DNA from 3 places in the Pseudomonas sp. 01L34 genome. Region 2 is predicted to be linked to each of the others. Evidence: predicted binding sites of a transcription regulator. Region 2 holds the regulator's gene; each other region holds the start of a gene.
What was found. The regulator FliA, encoded in region 2, starts transcription of late flagellar genes. The targets are predictions, from matches to a motif close to CTAAAGTTTNNNNNNNNNNNGCCGNTAA.

Region 1 (4,070 bases), on a different contig from region 2:
CCTTTGACGCGGTGACGACAGCCTCAATGTCTTAGACCGCGTTAGCGTGACTCACGGACGATTGGCTGTTAAACATCTCGACCTTGGCACGGAAAGAACTTGAGGTGGAGGTCGATCCATCCAGATGCTTGATCGTGTAGTAAGCCTCCGCAGCGACAGCCACCTGACTCAGCGCTCCTTTGTCCAAAGGAATGTGTATGGGAAAGAAATCACCTTGTCGATATTTGTGATAAGCAACCTCCACGTTGCCAAACTTCACGAAGATTTCTTCGCCCTCTACAAATTCTTCCCGTGCCGGGATGATTACTTTCGGAATCACTGGGTCTGCTTCATCAACGAAAAAAATGATCGACTGTCCACCGACAACAGTCATAGGGTTCAATGTTTCGGTCATCGCAATGCTCCTTGTGAAAGTACTGGCACAGGTTCAGTTTGAGTAGGCGCGCCAAGGGATATCTAGCGCCGCGAGAAAAAAACTGTCTACTGTCAGAAATAACAGGTACCGCTGAAATCGGGCGTCTTGGTTGCAAGTACCCGATCAACGGCACACCGACCTTAACAAGGTGTACAGCTGTAATGCTTAGGGATCAGGCCGAGGTGCTGACCACCGAATCCGCCGTACTGCCACCTTCATCCTGCAACGCCTGTGTACCGACTCGGTAACCGATTCGATACACAATCCATTTCACTAGGCGCTCAACCGCGCCGTTACCTCATTCAATTGCCCTGACAGCCCATGCAGGTTGTGGCTGGCCGCTTCGGTGCGCTGCACGTTGTCCAGGTTGGTGCTGGCGATGCTGGTGATTTCGGTGAGGTTGCGCGAGATGTCTTCGGCCACTGAAGTCTGTTCTTCTGCGGCGGTGGCGATCTGGCGGTTCATGTCGCGAATGGCTTCCACGGCATGGGTGATCCGCTCGAGCATGGCGCCGGCCTGGGTCACTTGTTCGACGCTTTGCTCGCTGCGCGACTGGCCGCTTTCGATGGCCTGGGCCGCGTCCACCGCACCGGTTTGCACGGTTTGAATGATCTGGTTGATCTCGATGATCGACGCCGCCGTGCGCTGGGCCAGGCTGCGTACTTCATCAGCGACCACCGCAAAACCGCGCCCGGCTTCACCGGCACGGGCCGCTTCGATTGCCGCGTTGAGCGCCAGCAGGTTGGTCTGTTCGGCAATGCCGCGAATCACTTCCAGCACCTTGCCGATGCGCCCGCTGTCTTCTTCCAGACGACGGATGACCGTGGCGGTGTTGGCGATTTCGCCACGCATTTGGGTGATGGTGTGAATGGTGCCCTGCATGACCTTCTCGCCTTGCTGGGCGGACTGATCGGCATCGTCGGCCGCACGTGCCGCTTCGGCAGCGTGGCGCGCGACTTCTTGCGCGGTGGCGGACATTTCGTTCATCGCCGTGGCCACCTGATCGGTGCGATTGAACTGCTCGTTGGTGCCGCTGGCCATAAGGCCGGCAATCGAGTTCAGCTCACCGCTGGCACTGTCCAGGTCCGACGCGCTGCGCTGTAAACGACTGAAGGTTTCGGCGAGGAAATCGCGCAAGGTGTTGGCGGCTCTGGCCAGGTTGCCCAACTCGTCCTGACGGGTGCTGGCCACGCGCTCGGCGAACCGGCCCTGACTGAGTTGCGCCACGTAGTCGATCAGTTTGCGGATCGGCTCCACCAGGTTGCGATTGACCAGCCACAGACTCAACAAACCAATCAGCAGGCCCGACACCAGCATCACCGCGAGCCCCGACAACACCGTCTGATCGGCACTGGCACTGATCAATTTCGATTGTTCGACACTCTGCTTGCGCAGTTCGCCGACCAGTTCATTCATCTGCTCGCTGGCGGCGCGGTCCACGCCCTTGACCGCATTGTCGCCGGCCGCTGGGTCGGCACCGGCCGCCACGTAGGCATCACGGCCCTTCTGATACGCCGCACCTAATACACGATGCTCCTCACGCAGGCGTTCGATGCGGGTCTTGAGTTGCGGCTCCATACCCTTCTGCCCGGCCAGTTCACCAAGGATACCCTGCACATTGCGCTGCCCCTCCTCGAACTGCTTCCAGTATTTGTCCAGGTCCGCGGGTTGCTTGCCGCGCAGCAGGACGTTTTTCCACTCCTGAACCTGCACCTTGAATTGCAGGTTGGCTTCATCGATCAGTTGCGAGGTGTGCAACGGGCCTTCGATCAGGTTCGCGTAGTTCTGAACGCCGTTGGACAAAAAGTGAAAGCAGGCCAAAGCGATCAACAACATCGCCAACAGGCTGCCGCTCAACAGGGCGAGAATTTGTGCTCGAAGGGACTTTTGTAAAGACATCGGGAAGTACTCGAAACAGGAAAGAGGCACGCGGATGAAGGCGTGAAAAGTATCCGGACATCCCTGTCTGCCACGTTGGCCCTTGGCCGAAGGCGCGCAAACGTAACCTAAGCGTGATCGGCGTTCCAGAGCGATTCTTGAGGAGAATCCGACCATCGGTATCGCAATCGTTTGCGTACACCTTGCCGTCACAAAATCGTCATGAGCGCTTGCAATGATGGGGCTCAAGTGAACCTGTGAAACCCGCGACAGGCGCCTCCCCGCAGCGAGACTTCATGAACCACAGCATTGATCAACGCCATCGCGATTCCGACCTGTTCGGCCTGCTTTACGGTTTCAGTTTTCGCCCCGGCGAGCGCGGTCGAGAGATCGATTCGGCCAAGGCACTGCACTGCCTGCAACAACTGGACGACAGTGATGAGTTTCTCTGGCTGCACCTGAACCTGGCCCATGCGGCGTGCGAGCGCTGGATGAAAAGCCATCTGGAATTGCCCGACGAGTTTTTCGAAGCCTTGCACGAGGGGTCGCGTTCGACGCGCATCGAGCATGTCGATTCGGCGTTGCTGGCGGTGGTCAACGATGTGGTGTTCAACCTCAGTAGCATGGTTTCCTCGGATGTCTCGACGCTGTGGGTCTGCGCTCGCAGTCGGCTGATCATCAGCGCGCGCCTGCAACCGCTGCACTCGGTGGACAAGCTGCGCTCTTCGGTGAAGGCCGGTGAATGCTTTCGCTCACCGCTGGAATTGCTGGTGCATTTGCTGCGTGATCAGGGCGAAGTGCTGACGCAGATCGTGCGCAAGACCAGCCTCAGTGTCGATCAGATCGAAGATGAATTGCTGTCGTCGCGCCTGTCCACCAACCGCGCCGAACTGGGCGCCAACCGCCGGGTGCTGGTGCGCCTGCAACGGTTGCTGGCGCTGGAGCCGGGCTCGTTGCTGCGCCTGCTCAATCGTCCGCCGCAATGGTTGCAGAAGGAGGACGTCAAGGAGCTGCGCAAATCCACCGAGGAGTTTGCGCTGATCATCAACGACCTCACCGCCCTAGGTGAGCGGATCAAACTATTGCAGGAAGAAATCGCCGCCAATCTCAACGAGCAGAGCAACCGCACGCTGTTCACCCTGACCGTGGTCACGGTGTTGGCGCTGCCGATCAACATCATTGCCGGTTTCTTCGGCATGAACGTCGGCGGGGTGCCGCTTGCCGGGGATCCGGAGGGGTTCTGGATTCTGGTGGCACTGGTGGCGACGTTTACCCTGATTGCCGGGCGCTGGGCGTTTCGTAAGCGGCGCGATTATTAAGCAAAGTACCAAGGCCTTATCCCAATCCTGTGGCGAGGGGGCTTGCCCCCGTTGGGCTGCGTAGCGGCCCTTATCGGGTTTATTCATTCAAACCGCATTCTCTGGTTTTACGACTGCTTCGCAGCCGAACGGGGGCAAGCTCCCTCGCCACAGGTATTTGCCTGCCTTAGCATCCGGCATCACAAAAAAACCAAACACTGACCCAGCGCAGTCTCACTGTAATATTTAGCAACGATCATGGCCGATACTCCTTCTCTGCTCAGGATTGTCCGGCATGGCTACGCCTTCCTTCACCGCCGCCTCCCAGGCGCCCGCCAGCGGCGCCAGGCCGCAGTTCGATAAAAAACCCGGCCTGCTCACCTTCGTGATGTTCTTTGCCGTGCTGGGCAGCGGGCTGTTGTTCACCGCCTACAGCCTGATGCACGACATGAGCGAACTCGGCACGGTGGTCACCACCT
Region 2 (4,070 bases):
CGGGTCAATCCCTGGTGCAGGCGCTGGAGCCCTTGCTGCGCAAACGCGTGGTGCTGATCGATACCGCCGGCCTTCAGGCCAGCGATCCGGCACTGCGGATGCAGCTCGAAAGCCTGGCCGGGCGCGGCATCAAATCAAAAAATTATCTGGTCCTGGCAACCACCAGCCAGAAACAGGTTCTAACTGCCGCTTATCACAGTTACAAACGCTGCGGCCTCGCCGGCTGCATCCTGACTAAACTGGATGAAACGGCAAGTCTGGGCGAGGTGTTGAGCCTGGCGATCAGTCATGAGTTGCCGGTGGCTTACCTGACCGATGGTCCACGGATTCCGGATGATCTGCATCTGCCACGTCGTCATCAGTTGGTCAGCCGCGCCGTTAGCGTACAAATGCAGGAAGAACCCAGCGAAGAAGCCATGGCTGACATGTTCGCTGATATTTACCACAGCCCGACCAAGCAGGTTGGCTGAGGTGTTAATGAACATTTTTTGTACCTACATCGATGGTCTGCCATGCATTGTTCCGATGGTGAACGCGCAGCCAGTAATGTGGCCTCCGTCTAAGTAAGACAAGGTAAAGAAATAACATGGGCAGCATGCATCCCGTACAGGTGATCGCGGTGACCGGCGGCAAAGGTGGCGTCGGGAAGACTAACGTGTCAGTGAACTTGTCCCTGGCTCTAGCTGAGCTCGGCCGGCGCGTCATGCTGCTGGATGCCGATCTGGGGCTGGCGAACGTCGACGTTCTGTTGGGACTGACACCCAAACGCACGCTGGCCGACGTGATCGAAGGCCGCTGTGAGCTGCGCGACGTGCTGTTGCAAGGGCCTGGCGGTATCCGCATCGTCCCGGCCGCCTCCGGCACCCAGAGCATGGTTCATCTGAGCCCGGCCCAGCATGCCGGCCTGATCCAGGCGTTCAGTGATATCGGCGACAACCTCGACGTATTGGTGATCGACACCGCTGCGGGCATTGGTGACTCGGTAGTCAGCTTCGTGCGCGCCGCGCAGGAAGTCTTGCTGGTGGTGTGCGACGAACCGACCTCGATCACCGACGCCTACGCGCTGATCAAACTGCTTAACCGCGACTACGGCATGAACCGCTTCCGCGTCCTGGCCAACATGGCGCAGAGCCCGCAGGAAGGCCGCAACCTGTTCGCCAAGTTGACCAAGGTCACGGATCGCTTCCTCGACGTCGCCTTACAATACGTCGGCGCAGTGCCTTACGACGAAAGCGTACGCAAGGCCGTGCAGAAGCAACGCGCGGTGTATGAAGCCTTTCCGCGTTCCAAGTGCGCCCTGGCGTTCAAGGCCATTGCGCAGAAAGTCGATACCTGGCCACTGCCGGCCAACCCTCGTGGACATCTGGAGTTTTTCGTCGAGCGCCTCGTGCAACAAACGGCAGGACCCGTGCTATGACAGCCAGCGGTTACAACCTCTACAAGCAGTCGGCACGTGACGCGCAGTACGAGCTGATCGAGCGTTACGCGCCACTGGTCAAACGCATTGCCTACCACTTGCTGGCGCGTCTGCCGGCCAGTGTCCAGGTCGAAGACCTGATCCAGGCCGGGATGATCGGCCTGCTTGAAGTATCAACCAAATACGACGCCAGCAAAGGCGCGAGTTTCGAGACGTACGCGGGCATTCGAATCCGCGGCGCGATGCTCGATGAAGTGCGCAAGGGGGACTGGGCGCCACGTTCGGTCCACCGCAATACCCGCATGGTCAGCGACGCGATTCGCTCGATTGAAGCTAAAACCGGCCGTGACGCTAAAGATCACGAAGTTGCGGCCGAACTCCAATTGAGTCTCGACGATTATTACGGGATTTTGAACGACACCCTGGGCAGCCGGTTATTCAGTTTCGACGATCTGTTGCAGGACGGCGAACACGAAGGGCTGCATGAGGATGGCGCGAGTGCTCATCTCGAGCCGTCACGCGATCTGGAAGATGAACGCTTCCAGGCGGCGCTGGCGGACGCGATTGCCAATTTGCCGGAGCGTGAGCGACTGGTGTTGGCGCTGTACTACGACGAAGAGTTGAATCTCAAGGAAATCGGTGAGGTCCTGGGGGTCAGCGAGTCGCGGGTCAGCCAGTTACACAGCCAGTGCGCGGCCCGTTTGCGGGGGCGTTTGGGGGAGTGGCGAGCGCGCTGAAGGCAGTGTGGGGACACTGCGAATGGAGCTGGTGTGGTGTTGAACCGTACCGGTCTCGATCTGTTGTGCTCCAGACAGTCATTGAGTGCTTTGCCGGATTGATTGAAATGGCGCGTCCAGGTGCTGGGCGCGTTTAAGACTGCTTGGAGGTCGAATTGGACAAGAACATGAAAATCCTCATCGTTGATGACTTCTCAACGATGCGGCGGATCATAAAAAACCTGTTGCGTGACCTTGGGTTCACCAACACCGCCGAAGCCGATGACGGGCTGACCGGGTTGCCGATGCTGCAAAGCGGTAACTTCGATTTTCTGGTTACCGACTGGAACATGCCCGGTATGACCGGCATCGACCTGCTTCGTGCGGTGCGCGCCGATGAAAGGCTCAAGCACCTGCCGGTGCTGATGGTGACCGCCGAAGCCAAGCGCGAGCAAATCATCGAAGCGGCCCAGGCCGGTGTTAACGGCTATGTGGTCAAACCCTTCACAGCCCAGGCGTTGAAAGAAAAAATCGAGAAGATTTTCGAACGCATCGGCTGATGTACTGCGCACGGGGGAGCTATGGAGCATAACGAATCTTCACAGGGCGATTTTGAGTCGACCCTGAAAAAACACGCGGTCGAACTGGTCGACAGCCTTGAAAAAGGCAAGTTTGGCGACGCTGTGCAACTGATCCATGAGCTCAACCAGACCCGTGACCGCGGCCTGTATCAGGAAGTGGGCAAGCTCACCCGCGAGCTGCATAGCGCGATCGTCAATTTCCAGATTGACCCGCACATGCCGCAAGCCGAGGAAGTGTCTCAGATCACGGATGCCACCGAGCGCCTGTCCTATGTGGTCAAGCTGACCGAGGCCGCGGCCAACCGCACCATGGACCTGGTGGAAAACGCCACGCCGCTGATCAACAGCCTGAGCGATGAAGCCCAGGCGCTGAGCACGGATTGGGGACGGTTCATGCGTCGCGAAGTCGGGGCTGAAGAGTTCCGCGAACTGGCCCGGCGGGTCGATGGTTTCCTGACACGCAGCAGTGAAGACAACCGCGTCGTGTCGAGCAACCTCAACGACATTCTGCTGGCCCAGGATTACCAGGACCTCACTGGTCAGGTGATCAAGCGTGTGACCCAATTGGTTACCGAAGTTGAAAGCAATCTGCTCAAGCTCGTGCTCATGGCCAGTCACGTAGACCGCTTTGCGGGTATCGAACACGACCGTGAGGCGATGCTTGCTGAAAAAGATCCACAAAAACATCTCTCTCAGGGTGAAGGTCCGCAGATTCATGCCGATAAAAGAGAAGACGTTGTGTCCGGTCAGGACGATGTGGACGATTTGTTATCCAGTCTTGGATTTTAGTTTTCTGGGTTTTTAGACCTGTAGGAGCACCCCCTTAATGAGCTTCGGCGCCGATGAAGAGATCCTTCAGGATTTCCTGGTTGAGGCCGGCGAGATTCTAGAGCAACTGTCCGAGCAGCTGGTCGAGCTGGAAAGCCGACCTGATGATGCGGACTTGCTCAATGCAATTTTTCGCGGTTTTCACACTGTAAAAGGGGGCGCCGGCTTCCTCCAGCTCAACGAGCTGGTGGAGTGCTGTCACATCGCCGAGAACGTGTTCGACATCCTGCGCAAGGGTGAGCGTCGCGTCGACTCGGAACTGATGGACGTGGTTCTCGAAGCGCTGGACGCGGTGAACAGCATGTTCAGCGAAGTCCGCGAACGCAGCCCGATCACGGCTGCCACGCCTGAATTACTCGCGGCGCTGGCCCGTCTGGCCGAGCCGCAAATGGAAGCTGCACCGGCGCCGGTCGCTGAAGTGGTTGAAGCACCGGTCGCCGAAAGCGAATCGGGCGACATTACCGATAACGAATTCGAACAACTGCTGGACTCGCTGAACGCCGTCAAGGCCCAGGCCGAGGCGCCCGT
Region 3 (4,070 bases), on a different contig from region 2:
GTCCGCTGACGGCGTGGCTTTCCGTGGTGCGTTCCTGATCGACGACAAAGGCGTTGTCCGCTCGCAGATCGTCAACGACCTGCCGCTGGGCCGTAACATGGAAGAGCTGATCCGTCTGGTTGATGCTCTGCAATTCCACGAAGAGCACGGCGAAGTTTGCCCTGCCAACTGGAAAAAAGGCGACAAAGGCATGAACGCTTCGCCAGAAGGCGTTGCGGCTTACCTGACCGAGCACGCTGCTGCGCTGTAAGCCAGGCGTCCGGCAATAAAAAACCGGCCTCACTGAGGCCGGTTTTTTTATGGGCGGGATAAACCGGCGACCAGCCTCAGTCGTTGTAGTCTTCCCAGCCGCCCATCTGTTTCCAGCGATTGACGATGCCGCAGAACAGCTCGGCAGTCTTCTCGGTGTCGTAGCGAGCCGAATGAGCCTCACGACCGTCGAAGTCGATGTCCGCTGCCTGACAGGCCTTGGCCAGTACGGTTTGACCGTAGGCAAGACCGGCGAGGGTCGCGGTGTCGAAGCTGGAGAACGGGTGAAACGGGTTGCGTTTCATGTCCAGGCGCGCGACTGCCGCGTTGAGGAAACCCAGGTCGAAGCTGCTGTTGTGACCGACCAGAATCGCCCGTTTGCAACCGTTGGCTTTCAGGGCCTTGCGAATGCCACGGAAGATATCGGTCAGCGCCGCTTCTTCACTCACTGCCATGCGCAACGGGTGATCGAGTTTGATCCCGGTGAATTCCAGGGCTGCTGCTTCGATGTTGGCGCCTTCGAATGGCTCAACCCGGAAGAAGTAGGTGTGATCGGGGTACACGAACCCTTTTTCATCCATGGCGATAGTGGTTGCAGCAATTTCCAGCAGGGCGTCGGTGGCCGAGTTGAAGCCACCGGTTTCTACGTCGACGACAACCGGCAGGTAACCACGGAATCTGGCAGCCATTGGATGACGAGGACCACCTCCACCGCCTTGACCGTCCTGTTCGTCGTCGAAATGGTCTTCACTCACGCGTGTTCCTCCAGCAGGCGCCAGCGCAGTTTTTCACCGGCGCGCAGCGGGATAACGGTCAGCTCGCCAAATGGCAGGCTGGTTGGGGCGGTCCACTCTTCGCGGACCAGGGTGATGCGATCGGTGTTCGCCGGCAGACCGTAGAAACGCGGGCCATTGAGGCTGGCGAAGGCTTCGAGCTTGTCCAGCGCATTACGCTGTTCGAAGGCTTCGGCATACATCTCGATCGCGGCATAAGCGGTGTAGCAACCGGCACAGCCGCAAGCCGCTTCTTTGGCGTGCTGGGCATGGGGGGCCGAGTCTGTGCCGAGGAAGAACTTGTCGCTGCCGCTGGTGGCGGCGTCGAGCAGGGCTTCCTGGTGGGTATTGCGCTTGAGGATCGGCAGGCAATAGAAGTGCGGCCGAATCCCACCCACCAGCATGTGGTTGCGGTTGTACAGCAGGTGATGCGCGGTGATGGTGGCGCCAACGTTGGCCGAAGCCGCGTTGACGAACTGCACGGCATCGGCGGTGGTGATGTGTTCGAACACCACTTTGAGCGTTGGGAAACGCTCGACCACGCGACGCATGTGCTCATCGATGAAGATTTTTTCCCGATCGAAAACGTCGATATCGCCACGGGTGACTTCACCGTGAACCAGCAAGGGCATCCCGACTTCGGCCATGGCCTCCAGTGCAGGGAAAATCTTGTCGATGCTGGTGACGCCAGAGTCCGAATTGGTGGTCGCGCCTGCCGGGTACAGCTTGGCGGCGTGAATGAAACCGCTGGCCTTGGCCTCACGAATTTCTTCGGGCTGGGTGCGGTCGGTCAGGTACAGAACCATCAGCGGTTCGAAACGGCTGCCGGCCGGACGTGCGGCGAGAATCCGCTGGCGATAGCCATCGGCTTCAGCAGCGTTGCGCACCGGAGGTACCAGGTTGGGCATGATGATGGCGCGACCAAAGGTGCGCGCGACATCCGCGACGGTATTGGTCAACACGGCACCATCGCGAAGATGAATGTGCCAGTCGTCGGGACGCAGCAGGGTCAGGCGGTCGGACATGAGGGAATTCCAGGCGGGTCAAACTCAGGGGAATGCTACCGGAAAAGACTCTTCCAGGCACTCGCTATCAAGTTTTACGACAAGCTTCCGATACCCAACAGGCAGGCCGTGAATATGTGTGTCGGTCTTTTTGTCGTAGAAGCCAGTGGAGCCTCCCGTGCGCCAGCGTTATTTAGCCTTGCTCAGTGTGTTTGCCAGCCTTCCCGCGATGGCGCTCACTTTCCAGACTCGCCTGGAGAGCATCGAGTGGACGGTCGAAGGCGACAAGTTCGAATGCCGCCTGACTCAACCGATCACCGATTTCGGTTCGGGTGAGTTTGTGCGGCGCGCCGGAGAGCAGGCGACATTTCGACTGAAGGCCTACAACTCAATGATCGGTGGGGGTTCCGCCACCTTGCTGGCGGCGGCTGCGCCATGGCAGCCGGGGCGTGGCGACATTAACCTGGGCTCGGTGAGAATCGGTAGTGGCAACGTGCTGTTCAACAGTTCGCAAGTGCAGGCCGGGCGCCTGATCAGCGGGCTGATGGAGGGGCGCAGCCCGGTCGTACGACACTCATCGGGCGACGGTCGGGTGTCTGAAGTGCGTCTGCTGCCGGTCAAGTTCAGCAAGGCCTATGGTGACTATCAGGGTTGCGTCGCCAAGCTGTTGCCACAGAATTTCGAGCAAGTGAAGCAATCCGAGGTCGGCTTTCCGGGGGAGGGTATCGATCTCGATGCCAGGGCCAAGGCCCAGTTGCAGGTCATGCTGGAGTTCATGAAGGCCGATCCGACGGTCAACCACATTGAACTCGATGGCCATTCCGACAATAGCGGTAACCGGCTGACCAACCGTGAACTGTCACGACGCCGGGCGCTGGCGGTGATGGATTTCTTCAAGGCCAATGGTGTGCAGGAATCGCAGATCACCCTGCGTTTTCACGGTGAGCGCTATCCGCTGGCGCCCAACAACAATGCCGCCAACCGGGCGAAGAACCGCCGGGTTGCCGTACGTCTCGAGCGGGTCGCACCGACCGAGAAACCTGCGCCTCAAGCCACCGCCGCCGCGAGCAGCGCGACGACCTCCTGAACCTGCTGAATTCGTCGCTCGCTCGACATAATCTGTCGCTTCGTCGTCATAAGCTGTCGCGCCTCTGTAAATTATCCTGCATGAGCGGTAGACTTGACAGCTTTCCGTAGAACCCCGTGGAGTGATGGCATGGCGGACGTAAACAAGGTCGTTCTGGCGTATTCCGGCGGCCTGGACACTTCGGTGATCCTCAAGTGGCTGCAGGATACATATAACTGTGAAGTAGTGACCTTCACCGCTGACCTGGGTCAGGGCGAAGAGGTCGAACCGGCCCGCGCCAAGGCACAGGCCATGGGCGTAAAAGAAATCTATATCGACGATCTGCGCGAAGAATTCGTGCGTGATTTCGTGTTCCCGATGTTCCGCGCCAACACCGTTTACGAAGGCGAGTACCTGCTGGGTACTTCCATCGCTCGTCCGTTGATCGCCAAACGCCTGATCGAAATCGCCAACGAAACCGGTGCTGACGCCATTTCCCACGGCGCGACCGGCAAGGGCAACGACCAGGTTCGTTTCGAACTGGGCGCCTACGCCTTGAAGCCAGGCGTGAAAGTGATCGCTCCATGGCGCGAATGGGACCTGCTGTCCCGTGAGAAGCTGATGGACTACGCCGAGAAGCACGCGATTCCGATCGAGCGTCACGGCAAGAAAAAATCCCCGTACTCGATGGATGCCAACCTGCTGCACATCTCCTATGAAGGCGGCGTGCTGGAAGACACCTGGACCGAGCACGAAGAAGACATGTGGCGCTGGACCGTCTCCCCGGAGAAAGCTCCCGACAAACCGCAGTACCTGGAACTGACCTACCGCAACGGCGACATCGTTGCACTGGACGGTGTCGAAATGACCCCGGCCACCGTGCTGGCGACCTTGAACCGTATCGGTGGCGAACATGGTATCGGCCGTCTGGATATCGTCGAAAACCGCTATGTGGGCATGAAATCCCGTGGCTGCTAC

Region 1: the regulator FliA is predicted to act here: its motif matches at 2,429-2,456, upstream of AC1DQM_RS22080 (methyl-accepting chemotaxis protein).
Region 3: the regulator FliA is predicted to act here: its motif matches at 2,114-2,141, upstream of AC1DQM_RS23020 (flagellar protein MotY).

What each region holds. Positions count from the first base shown of each region.
Region 1 covers NZ_JBFTSX010000007.1:76,565-80,634, forward strand. The annotation lists gene AC1DQM_RS22070 (GAF domain-containing sensor histidine kinase) at 1-15, shown strand, start outside; gene AC1DQM_RS22075 (hypothetical protein) at 32-394, opposite strand; gene AC1DQM_RS22080 (methyl-accepting chemotaxis protein) at 689-2,314, opposite strand; gene AC1DQM_RS22085 (transporter) at 2,590-3,612, shown strand; gene AC1DQM_RS22090 (inorganic phosphate transporter) at 3,887-4,070, shown strand, end outside.
Region 2 covers NZ_JBFTSX010000004.1:695,964-700,033, reverse strand. The annotation lists gene flhF (flagellar biosynthesis GTPase FlhF) at 1-470, shown strand, start outside; gene fleN (flagellar synthesis regulator FleN) at 587-1,417, shown strand; gene fliA (RNA polymerase sigma factor FliA) at 1,414-2,154, shown strand; gene AC1DQM_RS15225 (chemotaxis response regulator CheY) at 2,322-2,693, shown strand; gene AC1DQM_RS15220 (protein phosphatase CheZ) at 2,715-3,503, shown strand; gene AC1DQM_RS15215 (chemotaxis protein CheA) at 3,541-4,070, shown strand, end outside.
Region 3 covers NZ_JBFTSX010000007.1:270,336-274,405, reverse strand. The annotation lists gene AC1DQM_RS23035 (peroxiredoxin) at 1-250, shown strand, start outside; gene rnt (ribonuclease T) at 327-1,004, opposite strand; gene pyrC (dihydroorotase) at 1,001-2,047, opposite strand; gene AC1DQM_RS23020 (flagellar protein MotY) at 2,205-3,113, shown strand; gene AC1DQM_RS23015 (argininosuccinate synthase) at 3,243-4,070, shown strand, end outside.